2 regions of the Paenibacillus residui genome follow, and region 2 is predicted to be linked to the other one. Evidence: riboswitches for the same ligand, from Rfam matches in the RefSeq annotation. Region 2 holds a riboswitch; the other holds the start of a gene.
What was found. A riboswitch is a leader RNA that binds a small molecule or an ion and turns the genes downstream of it on or off. The one in region 2 is predicted to bind cyclic di-GMP.
Positions count from the first base shown of each region.

Region 1: another riboswitch for cyclic di-GMP. It lies ahead of ACFQ03_RS09920 (EAL domain-containing protein); the one in region 2 lies ahead of ACFQ03_RS06175 (hypothetical protein).

Region 1 is NZ_JBHTIU010000030.1:52,781-61,947, reverse strand. Features, by position in the region: gene ACFQ03_RS09970 (hypothetical protein) at 1-76, opposite strand, end outside; gene ACFQ03_RS09965 (VOC family protein) at 497-898, opposite strand; gene ACFQ03_RS09960 (phosphotransferase family protein) at 1,345-2,223, shown strand; gene ACFQ03_RS09955 (delta-aminolevulinic acid dehydratase) at 2,430-2,993, shown strand; gene ACFQ03_RS09950 (GNAT family N-acetyltransferase) at 3,161-3,688, shown strand; gene ACFQ03_RS09945 (class I SAM-dependent methyltransferase) at 3,814-4,362, opposite strand; gene ACFQ03_RS09940 (helix-turn-helix transcriptional regulator) at 4,611-4,814, shown strand; gene ACFQ03_RS09935 (hypothetical protein) at 4,811-5,023, shown strand; gene ACFQ03_RS09930 (GGDEF domain-containing protein) at 5,267-6,061, opposite strand; gene ACFQ03_RS09925 (hypothetical protein) at 6,064-6,411, opposite strand; gene ACFQ03_RS09920 (EAL domain-containing protein) at 6,431-7,237, opposite strand; cyclic di-GMP riboswitch class I at 7,218-7,304, opposite strand; partial or broken gene ACFQ03_RS09915 (AraC family transcriptional regulator) at 7,569-7,757, shown strand; gene ACFQ03_RS09910 (DUF2269 family protein) at 7,820-8,263, shown strand; gene ACFQ03_RS09905 (PAS domain S-box protein) at 8,451-9,167, opposite strand, start outside.
Region 2 is NZ_JBHTIU010000022.1:63,509-72,675, reverse strand. Features, by position in the region: gene ACFQ03_RS06200 (DUF4127 family protein) at 1-624, opposite strand, end outside; gene ACFQ03_RS06195 (bis-aminopropyl spermidine synthase family protein) at 1,798-2,964, shown strand; gene ACFQ03_RS06190 (GNAT family N-acetyltransferase) at 2,998-3,483, shown strand; gene ACFQ03_RS06185 (HAD-IIIC family phosphatase) at 3,480-4,778, shown strand; gene ACFQ03_RS06180 (hypothetical protein) at 5,092-5,595, shown strand; cyclic di-GMP riboswitch class II at 6,005-6,088, shown strand; gene ACFQ03_RS06175 (hypothetical protein) at 6,173-6,394, shown strand; gene ACFQ03_RS06170 (beta-ketoacyl synthase N-terminal-like domain-containing protein) at 6,870-8,063, shown strand; gene ACFQ03_RS06165 (putative bifunctional diguanylate cyclase/phosphodiesterase) at 8,068-9,167, shown strand, end outside.

The sequences.
Region 1 (9,167 bases), on a different contig from region 2:
GACATCCTCGATAGCCTCCGACTGCCCCGGAAGCAGCCCAGATATCCTCGACCGTTTCCTGGAAGATCCTTCGCATCCTCCCGGTATCTCCCCTAGATAACTAAATGGATTTCATCCAGTTAGTTTCCCATTCTAGGGCGAAATACGAAAACTAAATGGAAAACCTCCATCTAGTTTGGGCAAATTAGGCGATATCTCCTGAATTCATCCAATCTAACTGTAGTTTTTCCATTTAGTTGAGCCACTTTCTGCAATTTACTTGAAATTACCTGTATAAAATACAGTTAGCCCCCCGTGCCGTCGCACGGGGTCTTTCGGATGAAAGTAGAGTAAGCCCTCATTGCTGTTGACGAGGCTTTCGGTAGTCCTCATTGCCGTTGACGGGGCCTTCGACGATAACTCGGCATGATCGCCAAGGACAGACAGCCATGTTGATACTACTGTCCACGGCTCTCCGCATCATCCCTTCCGAAGCCCATCCGTTGTAAATAGCAGATCAGCCTTCCATCCCGGCCGTAATCATCCAGGTCACCTGATATTTGTCGACAACCTCCCCGTAAAACACGCCGAAAGGCTGCATTTCCAAAGGATATTTGACTGTACCGCCTTCGGAAAGCTTTGTGAATGCTTCAACGGCTTCGGCTTCCAGATCGAACTCCACGCTTAGTGCGATGTCGTTTCCTTGCTTTAAGGGTTCCATCGTGTCGGCGATAAAGATATAATTGTCTCCTGCAATTGAGAAACACATATGCATGACTTTATCCTTGTATTCGTTCTGCGTTCCCATTGCCTGTTCATGTGTTGTCACGGACAAGATTCGCCCTCCGAACACTTGCGTATAAAACTCGGCCTGGGCCATTGCGTCTTCTGACAGAATATAAGGCTTTAGCTTTGCCATCTTCAACAACCTTTCTAAATGGATTAAATCTTTAGCTTAAAAACAATATTATAATAATTCATACTCCTGTATTTCTTATGGATTGCTGTTTTCGATGATTGAGTTGATTCTCAAAAGATAGCCATCGAAAAGCGGATTGCGAATGGAAGTCAACAACCGATTTTATTCTTCTGAAGGTAGTCTTTCCTTTTGCCTCAATATAAGCTGTAACTGCTATGATCTATCTGCTAATAAAATTGTCTTCCTTTTTATGGCGGATATGTTATAATTCTAGCCAATCAAGCAGGGCACAGGACCGTCTTGAAGCTGTGTGAATGATCTTTTCAAAAAGCGAACGCAACCGCTCGAAGTATGAGAGAATTCGCCGGGATCAAAAATGGCAATGTTAAGGCAGCTTGCAGGTACCGCCAATCAAGAAGAGACTCTGTATGGAAGGAAGAGCGTGATTGGGAACCCCTCTAAGTACCGTGGATTGGATGGAGAAGAACAAAAGGCTGGATGAGCTATTAACCCAAGAAGATGCCTTAACCGTGCATTCGATGAATCAAGGATTTGAAGCGGAAGTCGTTAGGATAAACTCACATGATGATAGCTATGTCCTGAAAATATGGAACAGGAGCTCCAAGCCGGATGTCCGTTTTCAATTTCGGCTGCTGAATGTTCTTTATGCACGGGGACTATCTGTGTCTGAACCGCTGGGGTGGGGGATAAATCCGGATGGCGAGCAGGTTTTGTTAACCTCCTTCGACGGCACGCCCCTTCATAAGGTGAATGCGAAAATAATGGCCCGTTTGGCGGGCATTTTAGCTGGAATACATCAAATCGGCATGGAAGAGATGGGAAATCTGCAGCTTCCCAGGTATGATTTTATCCATTACTTTTTTTCCGGAGTAGGCGAACACTCAGACCTGAGCCAAGCATTAAATGCTCTTGTTGAAATAACCCCAATCAAGCAGGACCGTATTATTCACGGTGATCTTCACCTGATGAACATTCTGGAGAACAACGGCCGATACACCGTCATAGATTGGACGAACGGGCAATTGGGAGACCCCAGATATGATTTTGCTTGGGCGCTTACCCTGCAGAAAATATACATTTCGGAGCGTTATGCGAATCTATTTCGTTCCGCTTATCTAACGATCATTGAGATTCCTCCAGGAGAGCTTGGAGCTTATGAAGCGCTGGCTTGTCTTAGATGGATGCTGCTTAGTAGAAACGGTGGGGCTCCTGCCGGACCTAAAATAATGGAGCGGGTAAGAAGTTTGGTTGCAAACCATTCCGTTCTTAAAGGGTTGGAGTTTAGTGGTATTTCGACATTATAAAATATATGGATAAATTCTCCTGACGATTTGATTTTTCTATTTTTCTATCTTAATGTACATATAAACGATAAGTGCAAAACAGGAGGAAATTGTAATGATGACAACAAATTAACGTAATGCTTCTTCCTTTGCCGGCAACGCCCGCGGTCCTCCATAGAAGTATGCCTGTATATTCAAAATAAACCTAAACTATGGAGGGATTGGAAATGAGTAAACCGGTAATGAATGTTGCGTTGGTATGCGGACCGGATAGTGATATGGAAACGCAGGCCATCAGAGCGACTCTCGAATGTTTTGGCGCAAGAGTATTTACTTATTGGATTGGCCGGCCGAATGATTTGATCTCCGTACTATCAGGCGAAGATCTCTATGCGGATACCGACATGATTATTCTCAGTTTCCACGGCGATGAAGGCAAGCTTCTCATGCCGGAATTGGGTGAGAGCGTCTATGAAGAAGGAGAGCCGCGGGGAGACTTTGGTCCGGAAGAGGTGCTGCGCTATGCGAAGCTGGACGGGAAAATCGTCTTTGGCAATGGCTGCTCACTAGGTGACCGGGCATTGGCCGAAGCATTCCTGGAGCGCGGCTGCCGGATCTATATCGGCCCGGATGATTATCCGGACGGCAGTTCGGCTCTTATGTTCATGCTGCGGCTTTTCTATGAAATGATTCAGAACGGGAAGAGCGTAAGAGAGGCTTACGAGCTTGCCTCGGCTATGGATGAAGAAGTATCTATGTACCAAATCTATGAAAGCTCTGTGGATGACTGAGACATCCGATGCAGCCACGCGTGTGTAACTAAGAGGGGAGTTGGTTCCCCTCTTTTTCCGTTCGGGAAGGGGTGCGGAGGCCGTTATGCAGCGGCAAATTTCACGAGCTACATGGTTGAATCGATGTTTGATTCCAAAAGGGATGGCAACTCAAAGGAGGGATCGCTATGGAGACCGTATGTCTGGTGAAGCCGAGTATGGAATATCGCGATGAATATCTCGATTTTTATAAGGATTGGCAATCTGGCGGCGAACCTATGGTTCCGTGGGTGATACGCAGAGATCCATCGGACTTTGAAGGGATGCTCCAATTTCTGCTTGAGAATGAAAAACAGGAGAATCCCCCTGACCATTGGGTTCCGAGCTCAACCTATTGGCTAGTGTCCGACAATAAGAAGGTGATAGGGGCTGTTAATATCAGACACGGCTTAACGGAGAAGTTACTCCATCGCGGCGGCCACATTGGTTACGGGATTCGTCCGTCGGAGAGAAGGAAGGGTTATGCGACCGTATTACTGTTCCTGGCCCTGGAGAAAGCTAAAGAGCTTGGCATTAAGCAAGCCCTTGTCGTATGTGATGAGGGGAATATAGCTTCCGAGAAAACGATACTCAAAAACGGCGGAATCCCGGACTTCAGCTTTACGGAGGAAGATGGCAATGTCATCAAAAGATTTTGGATAGAAATCGGATCATAGGTAAGATCAAGATCGACCCGGAGTTTAACAGCGGGGGAAGCCTCTTCGTTGCCGTTGGCAATCCTATTAAATTCAGCGTAGGTTCTCGCCTACATCACGCGGTACAAGTAAATAACAGATTTCAACTATATTTTCCGAAGTCCCCTATTTCCTTTTGAGTTAGAGTATCGATCACTTTTTTTGATGGCCATGAAAACAAAATAATCTTCGATTTCCCAAACCTTAACTCCGCCAAAGATGGAAATCAGTTTGTTTCTGTACCACTCTTTTCTCTTGGTCACCATATACATCCTGCCCTCTAGAGCGAGCCGGTTAAATCCTTTTTCGATAAACATTTTTGGCACGGCAAAATCGGCATGATAAGGCGGGTGGCAAATGATTTTGGTAAAGTCATTATGCCGGATACCGGAAAAACCGTCGCTGTGGGCAATGTGTACACCGGAAACCTCATTGGCCGCCGCATTTTCTTTGGCGGTTTCGATAGCCTGTTCATCGTTGTCCACCATAACTACATTTTCTGGACGGACCAGTTTGGCCGCCAATAAGCCCACAACTCCATAACCGCAGCCTAAATCGCATATTTTATCGTCTTTTTCAAATTCAATGACCGACAGCATGGCCAGAGTTCCGTTGTCCACCGTTCGCGGAGAGAAGAGCCCGGCACGAGTCTTCAAATTTTAACTTATCCCCTTGATGGTTGTTGTAATCATTTAAGAAAGTTCCTTTCAGAATATGTCTAATCATAAATCTACAATAATTTCAAAAAAAGCCCAATGGTAATATTGTATTTACAACGAAAAAGTACCATAAGCTTGGGAGAAAGCTGTAAGAAATGTATAAACAATTTGACATTTTGGTTAAAGAGTATTACGATAATCAATGTAAAAACTTTTTTACATTTTCATCGAGGTGATTCCTTACATTGAAGAATAATATCAGGGATATTAGAAAAACGATGAGAATATCCCAGGAGGAGCTCGCAAACAAGTGTGGAGTTACAAGACAAACTATCAACGCCATCGAAAACGATAAGTACGATCCTTCACTTTCCCTTGCTTTTAAATTGGCTATTCATCTCGGAACAAAGGTTGATCAATTATTTATATACGAGGAGGACTCCCTATGAAACTACTGCGTAAGGCGGATGAGATGGAAAGATACCAGAGCGATAAATCGGCAAGGAATGCTTTCGTATTTTTTACCGTGGCCTTATTGGCTTGGTCCTTAACCAACTTCTTTACTGTAGGTAAAACGGGATGGGAATTTACCATCTTATTGGGAGGGAATGTCGTTTTCTTCGGGTCGAGGGTTTTCTACAAGAGAAAAATGCAGTGATCGAGGAGCGGGTCTTGGGATTGGTTGATTTGACCAACCGTTGTTACTATGTTTACAAGGTCTGCACTGGCCGAATCGTACAAAGGAAAATTTCAGTATTGGCATAACTTGAGCAGCCGGTGCGTCAATCTCCGAAAAAAAAACCGGGACAGCCTGAGGAGGCATTCCCGGTTGCATTTCGCTTTCCTTATCGGATACATTCGAATGCACTAAGGCCAGACTATGCGGCAGGCGCTCAAGCGGTTACCTCCGGCCCGCATAGTCGATCTTCGCTTGCGTGGACAGCATGCTTGCCTTGGAAATCAACTCGCGGAAGGTCATTTGTCCGAATTCCGGCACAACCCGTTCGTTCACCCAGCCGGTATCGGCCGAGACGCTGGCCCTGCCGACCGATTGACCGCAGGAGAGCTGATCGATAATTCGCTGCACTTCTTCATCGGATTTCTGCGTAATAATGGCAAATTCGTCTCCGGCATAGCGGCTTATGTAATCGCCCGGTCCGAACAGCGACTTCAGCTTGTTCGAAAATTCACGGATCATGTCGTCACCGACCGGATGCCCGAACCGCTTGTTTACTTCGCCGAAGCGGTTCAGATCGATGAACAGCAGCTGGAAGGACCGACCGCTCGCGAGCAGCTCCTCTCCTATCACATGAATATAGGAGGAACCATACAGCTGTGTTAGCGAATCGTACCATTCGGACAGCCGGGTAGTCAGAGACTCTCGTGTGACGATGCCAACGAGCTCTCCTTGCCGGAGGACAATCAGTCGTTCAATCCTGTTTTGTTCCATCAGCAGAAGCGCATCCCATACGAAAACATGCTCCGGGACGCAGATCGGGTTAGGCGTCATTGCGTCGGCCACGATCCGGTTCGGATGCGCGGTCCGGACGTCTCGAGAGGTAATGATTCCGACAACTTCTCTTGCTTCAACGACGACCAGCGAGCCGATTTTTAGTTCGGACATTAGCTGCGAAGCGTACCATACGCTCTTTCCAAGCGAAACGCTGTGAACCGGCGAAGTCATCACATCGGCCACTTTCAACTCATATCCACCTCCCGATGCACGGCTATCTCGATCTTTAGCTCCGAACGAAGCACCATCGAATCGCTGAGCAGGTTTTCCACCTCCTCCAAAATAATGCCGATGAGCACTTTCTTTTCCAGCATTTGCAACAGCGAGTTACGCACCAGAACGGCTTCCACTCGGGGGTGCTCCAGTTCGATGATGGAGAATTGTTCGGGAGACAGTGCTTCCGCCATACGGCGTGCGGCTTCCGGACCAATCGGCGCCCTTTTTCCGATAATGAGCATGTCCTGCATCGGAGGCATTTCAAATTCGGAAAATTTCAATGAAAGCATAGCTCTTTTGGAATAATTCGTCCTCATGTCCAATGTCATAACTCCCTTAATCTTCGATTGAGCGAAACGAGGTCGGTGGACGACCCGGCAGAGGGCCGGGCTTCGCCAGCAGATAGCCTTGGCCGAAGGGAACGCCTAGCTTGCAGGATTGCCGCAAATCCTCAATCTCTTCGATTCCTTCCAGAATCAGATTAGATTCGTCTCCGCAGAAATCAACGAAGAACTTTAACAATTTTTGCTTCTGTTTGCTGAAGAGCAGGTGCTTGGCAAAGAAACGATCCATCTTGATAAAGTCGGGGCCGATTTCCACGATTCTCTTCAAGGTGGTTGCCCCTTCTCCAACGTCATCGAGCGCAACCAGGAAGCCGCAATCCCGCAGCAGATGGATGTTTCTCAGAAATTGCCCGGTGTCCCAGTCGTCCATCTCCGAGATGGCTTCATTAATTTCGAATACGATATTGTGGGCGTACTTTCCGTACCGCTGCATGAGCTTAAATATGAATCTGGTAAATCGATCCGAAGATAAGGTCGAAGGGAATACGTTCACGAACAGGTGCTGATCGGATTCCACCCTCCCTGGATCAGCAAAGCACGCGGAAATTGCATTATAAATGGAAAGGGTGTCCAGCGTGAACAGCATATTATGTCTTGCAGCGGCCCGGAACAGCCGATCGATTCTTGGTTCCGTTGAGCAGCGGATTAAAGCTTCATAGCCAATCGTCTTGTGGGTATGAAGATGGCAGATCGGCTGGAACTCGTGATATAAATCTTCTTGTTTGATAAGAGCTTGTGTGGATGGCATGACTAATTTCCTTTCCGGATAGAACGACCATTTCGGCAACCCGGCCGCCATAGAAAGCAGATCCTTAGGCCCGTAGGTTTTGCGTCCCAATTTTTCAAGAGGTTTGCGATTATCGTACTGAGCATACCCGTCGAAAGGACCATTAGCAATCCTTTGTACCTATTATCAAATTCGCCATCAAGCGACAGATTCCTACAAAACATGTGTTCTTTTTTCAAAATTTAACCATTCTGCCGTTTTTGTTTGAAAAAATAGTTTGTAAGGCCTATAAAACCTGGCGGCAGGGATTTGTTTTTATGGACTTATAATCGGAAAAAAGAACTTCTGACGCACTATCTCGTTGAGCCGAAGCTTCCTTCCCAAATTATCCAGCATTGAAAGGCAAAAAATACAGCAGGCACGCGATATAATGTTGGAGCGTATGGCAAATCCCCCCTCGCTGCTCGAATTATCCCGTATGATTGGCATTAACGACAACAAATTAAAAATTGGTTTTAAAGAACTATATGGAACGACCGTATTTGGTTATTTGAGGGAAAAGCGTCTAGAAAAAGCCTTGAATCTTATTCGGTCGTATTCTAAAAAATATAATATGAGGAACTTCTCAAGTCTAATAGTTTATCACGAATTGGTTTGGGGGAGGGGTTCACATATCGCCGCTTTTCGTATACTTTACGTTCTCAGGATCAAGCTTTCCAGTCATATCGGCAAGCTTCCGCTGTATGGTTGGCACTTGAATTAAAATATGCACATCAAGGCGTTGAGAAACTGAATAAGGCGGCCACTATTGGTTGGATCGCTTTATTGCTTACAGGATTATTGATGGGATGGATCAACCCGTCACTGTTTCAGATGTTGTGGTTCGACACATCCATTGCTTTGTTCGTAGTTTTCAGCCTTTACTCGGAAATGGTTATCGGACCTAAAATGAAAACTATGCATGAAATGATCAGAACCTGTGAAAGTGAAGAGATTCCGCAACAATATAAAATCTTGTCTAGTAAACTGACTCCTTATGATTGGTTTTGTAAACTACTCGTCGTTGCCATTATCATATTGATGGCGTTAAAACCGTAAATGAAAAGCAGTGGAGCAGGGTAAATGCCCTACGTAAAGTATATAGTTAGTGGGCATATCGTTGAGATACGGAAGAAAAGATTTGTCTCCAGGGTCCTGAATTCACCCGTGCATATATAACCCAGTTAGCAAATCACTTTGGGGCGTTCTTAGCCGCGCAACCTGAACTTTATGACTTTATAACTGCCTAGAGCGGCAAAATAATTTCGACGGTCGTTCCCCGGCCTACTTCACTGTCAATTTGAAGGGTTCCTTTATGCTCCTTGATAATTTTGTAGCAGATCATTAACCCGAGGCCGGTCCCCTTCTCCTTTAAGCTGTAGAATGGCTCGCCCAAGCGGGCGATTCTGTTCTGCGGTATGCCGCAGCCGGAGTCCGCCACTTGAACCGAAACGAAATCCCCGGACCGCCTCACCTTCATGGCAATTTGTCCGCCCTGCGGCATCGCCTCAATCGCATTTTTGATAATATTGATGAAAACTTGCTTAAGCTGGTTTTCTTCGCATTCGACGAGCAAGTCGCTAGAGTCCGATTCCACTGAAATCTGTACATTATGCATCGTTGCAAGCGGATACAAAAATGAAGAAACCTGCCGTATCAAAGCTTCCAGATTTCTCTTTTCCATCCTGATGGTTTGCGGCCTGGCTACAGTCAAGAGCTGGTCGGTAATGGACTCCATTTGCTCGATTTCGGACAGCATGACTTCCAGATACCAGATGTTCGTCGCAGTTGTGGCAGATTGCAGCAAGCTTAGGAAGCCTTTAAGCGTCGTAAGCGGATTGCGGATTTCGTGGGCAATTCCTGCCGCCAATTGACCGACAACAGCGAGTTTCTCGGTTTTGCGCAGCAATTCTTCCGTTTGCTTCAGCTCGGTGATGTCGCGTCCGATGACGATCAATCCTTT
Region 2 (9,167 bases):
ATTATCATCCAGAGGAATGATCAGGAAGTCTATAATTCCTTCCTCGGCCAGCCGGATGGAATATTCATTGACATAGGAATTAACGCTCCTGCGATGCAGATGCTCTGTCAGCACTTCCTCCGGAATCTTGCGTAGCAGTTCTTCCCATTCCTGCTGTTCTTCAGCATCGAGCTCCTCGCGTTCCTGCTTGTCCTTAAGCCAGGAATAGCGGAAGATGGAGCTTCCGTACTCCGCGTAATAATCCGGCTCTTCATCGTTGCTGCTCGCGGCCGGCGTCCTCATGATCAAATTAAAGGCATAAATTTTCAAATTCGGACGACTCAGCTTTAATTCCCGAAGCAGATCGATTCTTTCTTGGCATTGCTCGGGGCTGTAATGGTGCAGCCGAGAGGGGACGATGCCGCCATACACGAGCATATCGATCGAAAGGATAAGGCTGTCTGCCTGTTCGGCCTCTTGCTTCAGCCATTGGGCGAGTTGATCACAATCCGCCGGGCGTTTCTTATCCCCCAACATGGAAAACGGCGGTACGGAAAGAGGCAGGCCGCCCAAACGGGCAAGCTGCTCGGGATAATCTACATTGCACGGTCTTTCATCCAGCGGCAGTAAAACAATACGATTCAAAATAAATCCTCCTTAAGCTGTAAGTTCTGGGGCTCCCCGCAAAGTACCCGGAATACGCTTCGTAGGCCACGCGTCACTTTGTGGGGAATGTTTGGGGCTCCCCGCAAAGTACTGTATAAACCTTTATCGAAGCAAATCATGAAGAACGACCGCGATTAGAGGAAGGTATAGACGCCGACTCCGTTGGAGTGCAGACGGAATAAGCTGCGAAAGCTATGCGTCACTTTGTGGGGTCATCCTATGAGCGTTTGCCCACATTATAGCATGATTGACTCGGTTACAGCCGAACAATTTTATTTGATTTTGACATTTGCGGTGGAATATTTCTTCAAATGGCGGTGGAGATGAGAACAGGCGGACAGAAGGTGCAGCGCAAAAACAATGGCAGTCCGGAACAAAGGGCCGCCGCTGAGGTCGTTAACAGCGCTTGCTTTCCCGCTTTATTTGAACTATAATTAGAGCAACTTTCAAAATATAGGGGATGTCTTGATGTCGGCGGTTGTTCTTAACTAATCAATTTCATAAGGTCTCTTCCATTTCCATGAGGGATACCACAATATCAGGGCAAGGGCAGACTGGTTCTTTTCCGTTCTGATATTTCTGTGCGACGTCTTCTGTCGTCTGTACGCTGGACGGGTGAAATTCGCGCATTTGAGGTGGTTTATTTCCGTATGGATTCGTGGGAGGACCCATTAGTTAAGAACAACGGTCATCTACCATACCTAACGGATAACGGAGAGCCGTGCTTCTTGAGCACGGCTTTACTGTTGCTTATTTTGCGGGAGAAGTGTAAGGATTTCCATCCTTTTCTTTCGCGATAAGCCGATTCGGGCAGAGGGTGAACGCTTATGTTCATCCTCTGTTTTTTTATGTTTCGGGGCTCCCCTCAAAGCAATGTATAAACCATTATCGAAGCAAAGCAAGAAGAGCGACCGCGTTTAGAGGAAGGTTTAGAAGCCGACCCTTTCAGGGTGTCGGACGGATACGCTTCGAAGGCCGAGCGTCACTTTGTGGGGAATGTTCGAGGCTCCCCGCAAAGTAAGCAAGAAGAGCGACCGCGTTAGAGGAAGATTTAGACGCCGCCCTTTCAGGTTGCGGACGGATACGCTTCGGAGGCCATATGTCACTTTGCAGGTAGTTCTACCTATTTTGAAAGTAAGAGAGGTTATAACCATGAAGGATTATATAAATGAAGCCAGTGCCCATGTACAATTGCAGGAAGGAATCCGGGTGATCGAGCAGCTTTTCCTGGAATGCTATTTAAGACCGGGAATTTCTACGAAGGAGTTGGCGAGAAAAACTTTGCTTCCGCTTCCCGTTGCGGCCGCCATCAAGAAGGAATTGATCCGTGCGGGAGCCTTGCAGCAGGAGCGCGGGGTTCATTGTACTCCGGCAGGCCAAGCTTATATTGAGCGGGAACGGAAGTACGAGGGAATCGATAAGCGGCTGTATCTGAGGCTCATGGAGAAGGAATTCGATTGGAAATCGGAATTGGCCGAGCTTCTGGCGATGCTGCAGGAATGCTTCCATCGCCGTCCGCAGGTTAATGTGCAGATCGATCAATCCAAATGCACCTTGGAGACCAGCTTGAGCCGGGCGGTTCTATGCTTGAGAAACCATACTCTCATAGGTAAAAAAATATTATGCGTAGGCGATGACGATCTTGTCAGCGTGTCGCTTGGCTTTTTGCTCAAAAGACTGTTTCCGTCAGCCTCCGGGCCGAAGGGTATGATCGATGTTGTTGATATTGACGAGCGATTTTTAAGTTATATTAGTGATATAGCAGAGAGGGAAAATCTGCCGATCACCTGTCATCACGCTGATTTGCGCGAGCCTCTGCCGGAGAAGCTGTACGGGCAATACGATTGCTTCTTCACCGATCCGCCTTATACTTTGCAGGGAATGGTTCTTTTTCTCTCGCGGGGAATTAGCGCATTGAAGCCGGGGAAGGGGCTGCCTGTGTTCTTCTCCTTCGCTCATAAGTCACCCGACTTCATGCTGGCCATGCAGCGTGAATTCATTCAGATGGGCTTGACCGTCAGTGAAACGATTCCCTCCTTTAATGAATACGAGGGAGCCGAGATGATCGGAAACCGCGGACAAATGTTCATTCTGAAGTCAACGGAGCATACTCGCCCCGATATTAGCGGTCGTTTCGAGGATGCGATCTATACCGGAGAGGTCAGGAGGACTATGCGCACTTACGGGTGCAAGCAGTGCGGGGAACCGATCCTGGTCGGGATTCAAGGGAGCTATAAGACGATTGAAGAGTTGAAAAACAAAGGCTGCCCCCGCTGCAGCCATGCAACGTTCGAGCTTAAGGAAAAGAAGTCAATATAACGGATTGGATACTCCGGGGAGGAAAAACAGAATATGAAAATACGTACCATACAAGAGAGCGATCTAGAGATTATAGCGGAATACGAGAAAGAGATTTCGGTGATTTCCTTCGGCAGTGAGGCGGTAACGGATCTGGAATTCCACCGCCGCAAGCTGGCCAAGGCCATTCCCCAGGAACAGCAGGGGATGCTGGTGGCAGAGATGGAGGGACAGTCGGCCGGCTGGCTCTGGATGACCCCCAAGGTTAATTTCGTCACCAAGGAGAAATATATTATGTTCAAAAGCTTCTATATTGCCGAGCCTTACCGGGGATCCGCCTGTGCCGAGGCTTTGTTGGATGCAGGGATGCGGCTCTGCAGAGAGCAAGGGGCGAAGCGTATTGTCGGGCATGTCCATGTAAGCAATCTTCCGATGAGGGTGCTGTACAAAAATTATGGGTTCGAGCCTACTCATCTGACGATGGAATATGTAATGGATAATCCGCCCAATCCTGCGGAGGATGGGGGGATGTCGGAATGATCAAATGCCTGATCTGGGATTTGGACGATACGTTATGGGAGGGAACTCTGTCCGAGGATCGCAGGGTGACCTTGCGGCCGGGGATCATTGAAGTGCTCCGGAGCTTGGATGAGCGCGGCGTGCTGCTCAGCATTGCCAGCCGCAATGATCATGAGGACGCGATGGAGAAGCTGAAGGAGCTGGGGCTCGCCCATTATTTCATCTATCCGCAAATAGGATGGGCACCCAAAGCGGAAGGAATACGCCGAATCGTGAGCCGGTTGAACATTGGGATGGATGCCGCCGCCTTCATCGATGATAATCCTTTCGAGCGGGAGGAAGCCCGGGCCTGCTTGCCGGGGTTGGCCGTGTATGAAGCCGGTGTCTATGGGCAGCTTCCTGATTTTCCGGAGTTTCAAGCTCCGGCCATAACGGGTGAAGCCGGGAGACGAAGGGAGCTGATGCTGATCCGGGCTGAGCGGGAGGACGCAGAGAGACAGTTTCCCGGTATGCGGGAAGAGTTCCTGCGTTCCTGCTCCATGGAATTGATGGTACGCCCGGCCCGCCAGCAGGATTTGGCCAGGGTCTATGAATTGGCCGCACGAACGAATCAATGGAACAATGGGCTCGAAAGGGTCTCGCAGGACGTTGTGCGTAATTATATGGAAATGGGAGATAAGAGGCTATATGTGGCGGAGCTCAAGGACCGATTCGGTGACCACGGCATTGTCGCGGTAGCTATGCTGGATCTGCTGGAGGAGGGGCTGGCGGAAATTCGCTTGTTCTGCATTTCCTGCCGGATAGAAGGGCGCGGGATTGGAAATGCCTTCCTGGGGACCGTGCTGGAACTTCTTCAGCTCGATCATCCTGAGCTGCGGGAGGTGCGCTGCGGGTATAAATCGGAAAGCCGGAACCGCCCGGCCTTAATGCTGCTGAAGCTGCTTGGATTCACCCTCCAGGAGAGGAAGGATGACTTTTCCGTGTACGGATTGCCGCTGCCTGTTTCTTATCTGACGCCGGATTGGATCCATGTTCACAGCCCGCGCAAAGCGACAGAACCAGTGGAAGAGAGGAACGGCGATGAGGTGGAGCGAAGAGTGATCAGCTTGGTAGCCAAGCTATGGGGGCGGCCGGAGGTCGGACCGGAGACCGTGCTGCTGGGCGGCCGCGGGATTCTGGATTCGGTGACGGCCGTTCAACTGATTGCGGAGCTGGAGAATGAATTCCGGGTCGTTTTCGATGAAGACGATCTGCTGCTGGAGTCCTTGTCAACTGTCGGAAACGTGGTCCGCTTTATTGAAGCGAAGCTCAACTAGGGACTTCAAAACGGCGATTTCACCTTTGATTCCCTTTCCTCCCTTTACGGGAAGCAAACTATAAGTCCGGCCCGAGCGGAAAGATTTTACGCGGTCGTTCAGTTCGGATGCCGGGGTGCTTCATCTGTATCTCCGTCTATTTATCGAAAAAAGACAAAGAAATGGTTCCAATTGGCGGCGTAACATGATTAAATGAAAAGGAGAGTAGGTCATTCACGGAGACAAGGAATTTTGGCCTAATTTGGGGCGGGTCCAAATATTTCCATTTGCCGCGTTTCGCGTGGCTAATAAAAACTGAGTGAGGTTTACGGTCATGAAGAAAGACAGAGACAGCAATCTGTTGGTCAGAAGATTGTGGTTCAAGACAAAACGGGCTCTATTAAAAACTGCCGCTGTATTAATGATTATTTGGAGTATTCTTTGGTTTATTGTTATGCTGACGAACGGAGTGGATGAAATCGGGTTATTTCTCATTATGATTCTTCTGTTCGGGATTCTTCCGCTCGGCGTTGCCCTCTATATTCTCGGTCATCTGAAGAAAACAAAATATGACCTGCCGGAGCCGGATTATGACCCCTCCAAGGATCAGCAATTGGAGAAAATCGTGCTGGCCATTGCCGTATCCCAGGACGGTCTCGTCACTCCTGCAGATATTGCCTTGGGATCCGAGTTCTCGCTGGAAGTAGCGAAGCAATATTTGGAGTCTTTAAGAGAGCAGGGATTCGCTCATTTGAAGATCGCCGAGAATGGGACTTACGTCTATCACCTTCCCTATGTGCTTTCGTATGACCAGAAGAAAAACGCGGAAAGCATATAGGCCGCCCGGCCCGTTCCGTTGTGGCTTGCCATCTATGCATTATTCATGCGGCTTCCCTGAGTAAGCCGCTTTAATATTTTCGGGCAAGGGCAGCCGCAGTGAATCCGAAAAATAGGAAACAGGCCATATTTTAGCAAAATAAATAGCGGCCAAATTCTAGTTCTGAAGAACTTAAAGACCACTTTTGGACTAAACGGACATCACCGGAACAGACAGCCTTAAGTCGTAATTTCCAAGCGATTAATTTACGTTTTTCGCCAAAACAAGAGACTTTTGACGCTGATAAAAAAACTTTGTCAAATCCTATGAAAGCGCAATAATATTTTGGGTTTTCAAAACTGGAAATCATTATATAATAGAGGTAGATTATTAAAAATATTAACAACATCAAGGATTACCGACCTGAAAAATTGTATAGGGGAGCGTTGAAGTCTATTCCTTATGTGGGCACTTGGGATAGATGGAGCTAGTAGTGCAACCGACCATCTTTCATTTTAATTGAGAGGTGGTTTTGTGTTTTTTTTGGCCCCTATCTAAACCGTGAGGCTGAAAATATGACTATTCGGAAGGTGATTTTTTGAATCGGTACATTAAGAACGATAGTGATTTTGTACTGGCGCTCATAACCAAACAGCGTGTCTCTATCTGGGATAAGGATCATCTGATCGATTCCGGAGGCGAGGTGGAGTGGGTGACGGCCAATACCGTGAAAATTAACAGCCGGGCATATCCTAGAGAGTTCTATCAATTTAGACTGGATTTTTCAAAATGTTCGCAGGATAAAAAAGGATTATTATAAGTTATGTAGAATATCTTCTATATTATGTAATAGCTGCTTCATCTATATTATCTAATAACTGCAGTAAATCAGGATGGTCATCATCGGTTATGCGAATCCGTATGGCTTCGGGGATTGACGATCTGCTTCCATATTCCTTTCTTTGAAGACCTTTACATAGCCTGGAGGAACTATGAAGCCAATTCCGCCGGAACAATGTAACGGGTTGCGAGCAATGAATGGCTGGCGGATTGACATGCTCTGACAGAAATCATCAGGCGGGGAGCATTGGGAAGATTCCGATACGGACCAGATGGACGCTGCAAGCTTTGATCCGATGATTGTGTTAACTGAATAGGTTTACTTCCGTAATCAAAGTTTCGGTATATAGAGAAAGAGCCTAATCCGGTGTACAGCTCTTATATCAGGATATAAGCCCTAATAATCAATAGTTTATTCGCAGCAGCACTTCAATTAAACGCGGAGGTTAATGGCATTGGATCGAGTTGTTATAACGGGCTATGGATTAAAAGCTCCTGGTATTGGTAATAAAATTCATTTCAGGGATATATTAGAGAACGGGGTTTGTACACAACAGCTCGTTTCCGGCTTGGGACCTAATGGATCTGACATCATTTGCGGCAGAATTGATGATGAGCTGATTTCACTTCCCGATCGCAAATATCGATATTATCCTCGTGTGGCCCGAATGGCCATTGCCGCCTCGGAGGAGGCTGCCGAAATGGCCGGGCTCAAGGGAGATGAGCAGCAAGCGGGCATTATCATGGGAACATCCGTCGGGGGATTGAAGGAGATTGAGGAATACGCGCTTATCAGCGGCAGTCGGCAGTACCGGAAGTTTCCGATCTCCGGCGCCGGAGCCGGCAACCCGCACAGCATTACGGCTGCGATCTCCCAGCACTTGGGTATAAAGGGCCAAGCCTTCACCCTGAGCACTGGCTGTACCGCCGGAGTCGATGCGATGATGATGGGGAAGCTGCTTCTGGAGAGCGGGCAGTGCGAAATCTGCATTGTCGGCGGATCGGACGCGCCAATTACGGTTGGCAGCGTATACAGTTTCATGAGATTAGGCGCTATGTCACGAGAGACCGATATTTCCAGTGCCGGAGTGCCCTTCTCCCTGAGGAGCGACGGTTTTGTCGTCTCTGAAGCAGCGGCGGTTCTGGTTATGGAGCTGGAGAGCCGCGCCAAGAGGCGGGGAGCCCGAATATACGGAGTGCTGACGGGAATTCATAGCAACAATGATGGCCTATCCATCTTCGAGTCGGATACGACAGGACAGAATATGATCGCTGCGATGAAGGGAGCCGTTGGAGGTATTCAACCGACCTATGTGAATAGTCAAGCTCTGGGAATGAAAGTTAACGACCAGGTGGAGGCCATTACGCATCGCGCTCTGTTCGGCTCATCGGTTCCGATTACTTCTATTAAAGGAAATATCGGACACTCCTTCGCCTCGATCGGCAGCCTGCAAGTCATATCGGCTCTTCTATCCATGGAGTACGGATTTATACCGCCAACGATCAAGACAGAGGGGGATGGCTACGAAGACCTTCCCATCGTGAAGTCGGTCCGGTATGAAACAGTGAATCATGTAGCGATAACAACTCATGGGTACGGCGGGAACAACACATGTCTTCTACTGTCTAATTCTCAAGGAGCGAATTAAGCGGATGCTTTTTATTACAATGATCGCTTTTGCTGTCGTACCGCTATTTCTCGGTGTGGCTACAGTATTTACATTCAGGAAAACCCGATTAGCCAGAGGGTTCTTCATTTTTATGCTGTTTATCAGCGTCTGGCAGTTGGATGTGGCCATTCTATATGGATATGAATGGTGGACCCCGGAACAAATCGACAGGTTGTTCCGGTTTTTTCGCTTTGGTTTTATTATGCTGGGGCCGGCTTCCTTATATATAGCCCACATTGTTTATCATGATCTGGAAGGGCCCAAGACTGTCAAACGCCGTTTCGGCAGATTAGTCGAACATTTGGTAAGCATCCGGTTTATATTGATCTATTATGCGTTTTCTTTTATTGTCTATCTGCTGGGCTGGAGTTCCAAGGGAATCGAGAAGCTTTATTATGTGGAGCATCCGCAAAATGCCAAATATTTATACCCGATCTACGGTGAGTTCCAATTTCTGATCGCGGTAGTTCTTGTAATCTTTTTGTGCAGCTTGATCCTTTGTCTCGTTATCAGCCGTTCCGTAATCAATCGTCATATGCGCTTTTTCTTCCTGGTCTTCTGCGTTGTCTCCTTCCTGGCAGGAATAGTAGGAGTCTTTAACCTGGCAGAGGACAAGGGATTGTATCCGAGCGGGATTGCGGTGATGATATTCTCCATTACGATCTTCGCCGTCTATAACCGGATGAACGCAAATACGATACAGGATATGAATACGGAATTACTAGGGCAGAAGGAATTTCTGCGCAAGATGATCGATATGAATCCCAACTATATTTATGCGAAGGATTCGCAGGGAAATTTCTCCCTGGCTAATCTGGCCATGGCCCGCTTGTATGGCAAAAGTCCGGACGAACTGATCGGCTGCAATGAGAGGGAGTTGTCCGCCATTAGCGGCTCTTCCTCTTTCGGTATCTGGGATCGCGACCGCCGGCTTCTGGAAGGAATGGAGGAAACCGTCGGCCTGGAGGAGAAGTTTGTAGACGCGCAAGGTCATTTAAAATGGGTCCGGGTCTCCAAGATGCCGATCCATACCAGCGGGGGCAAGCAGCTTCTCTGTATCGCAACGGATATAACAGACTACAA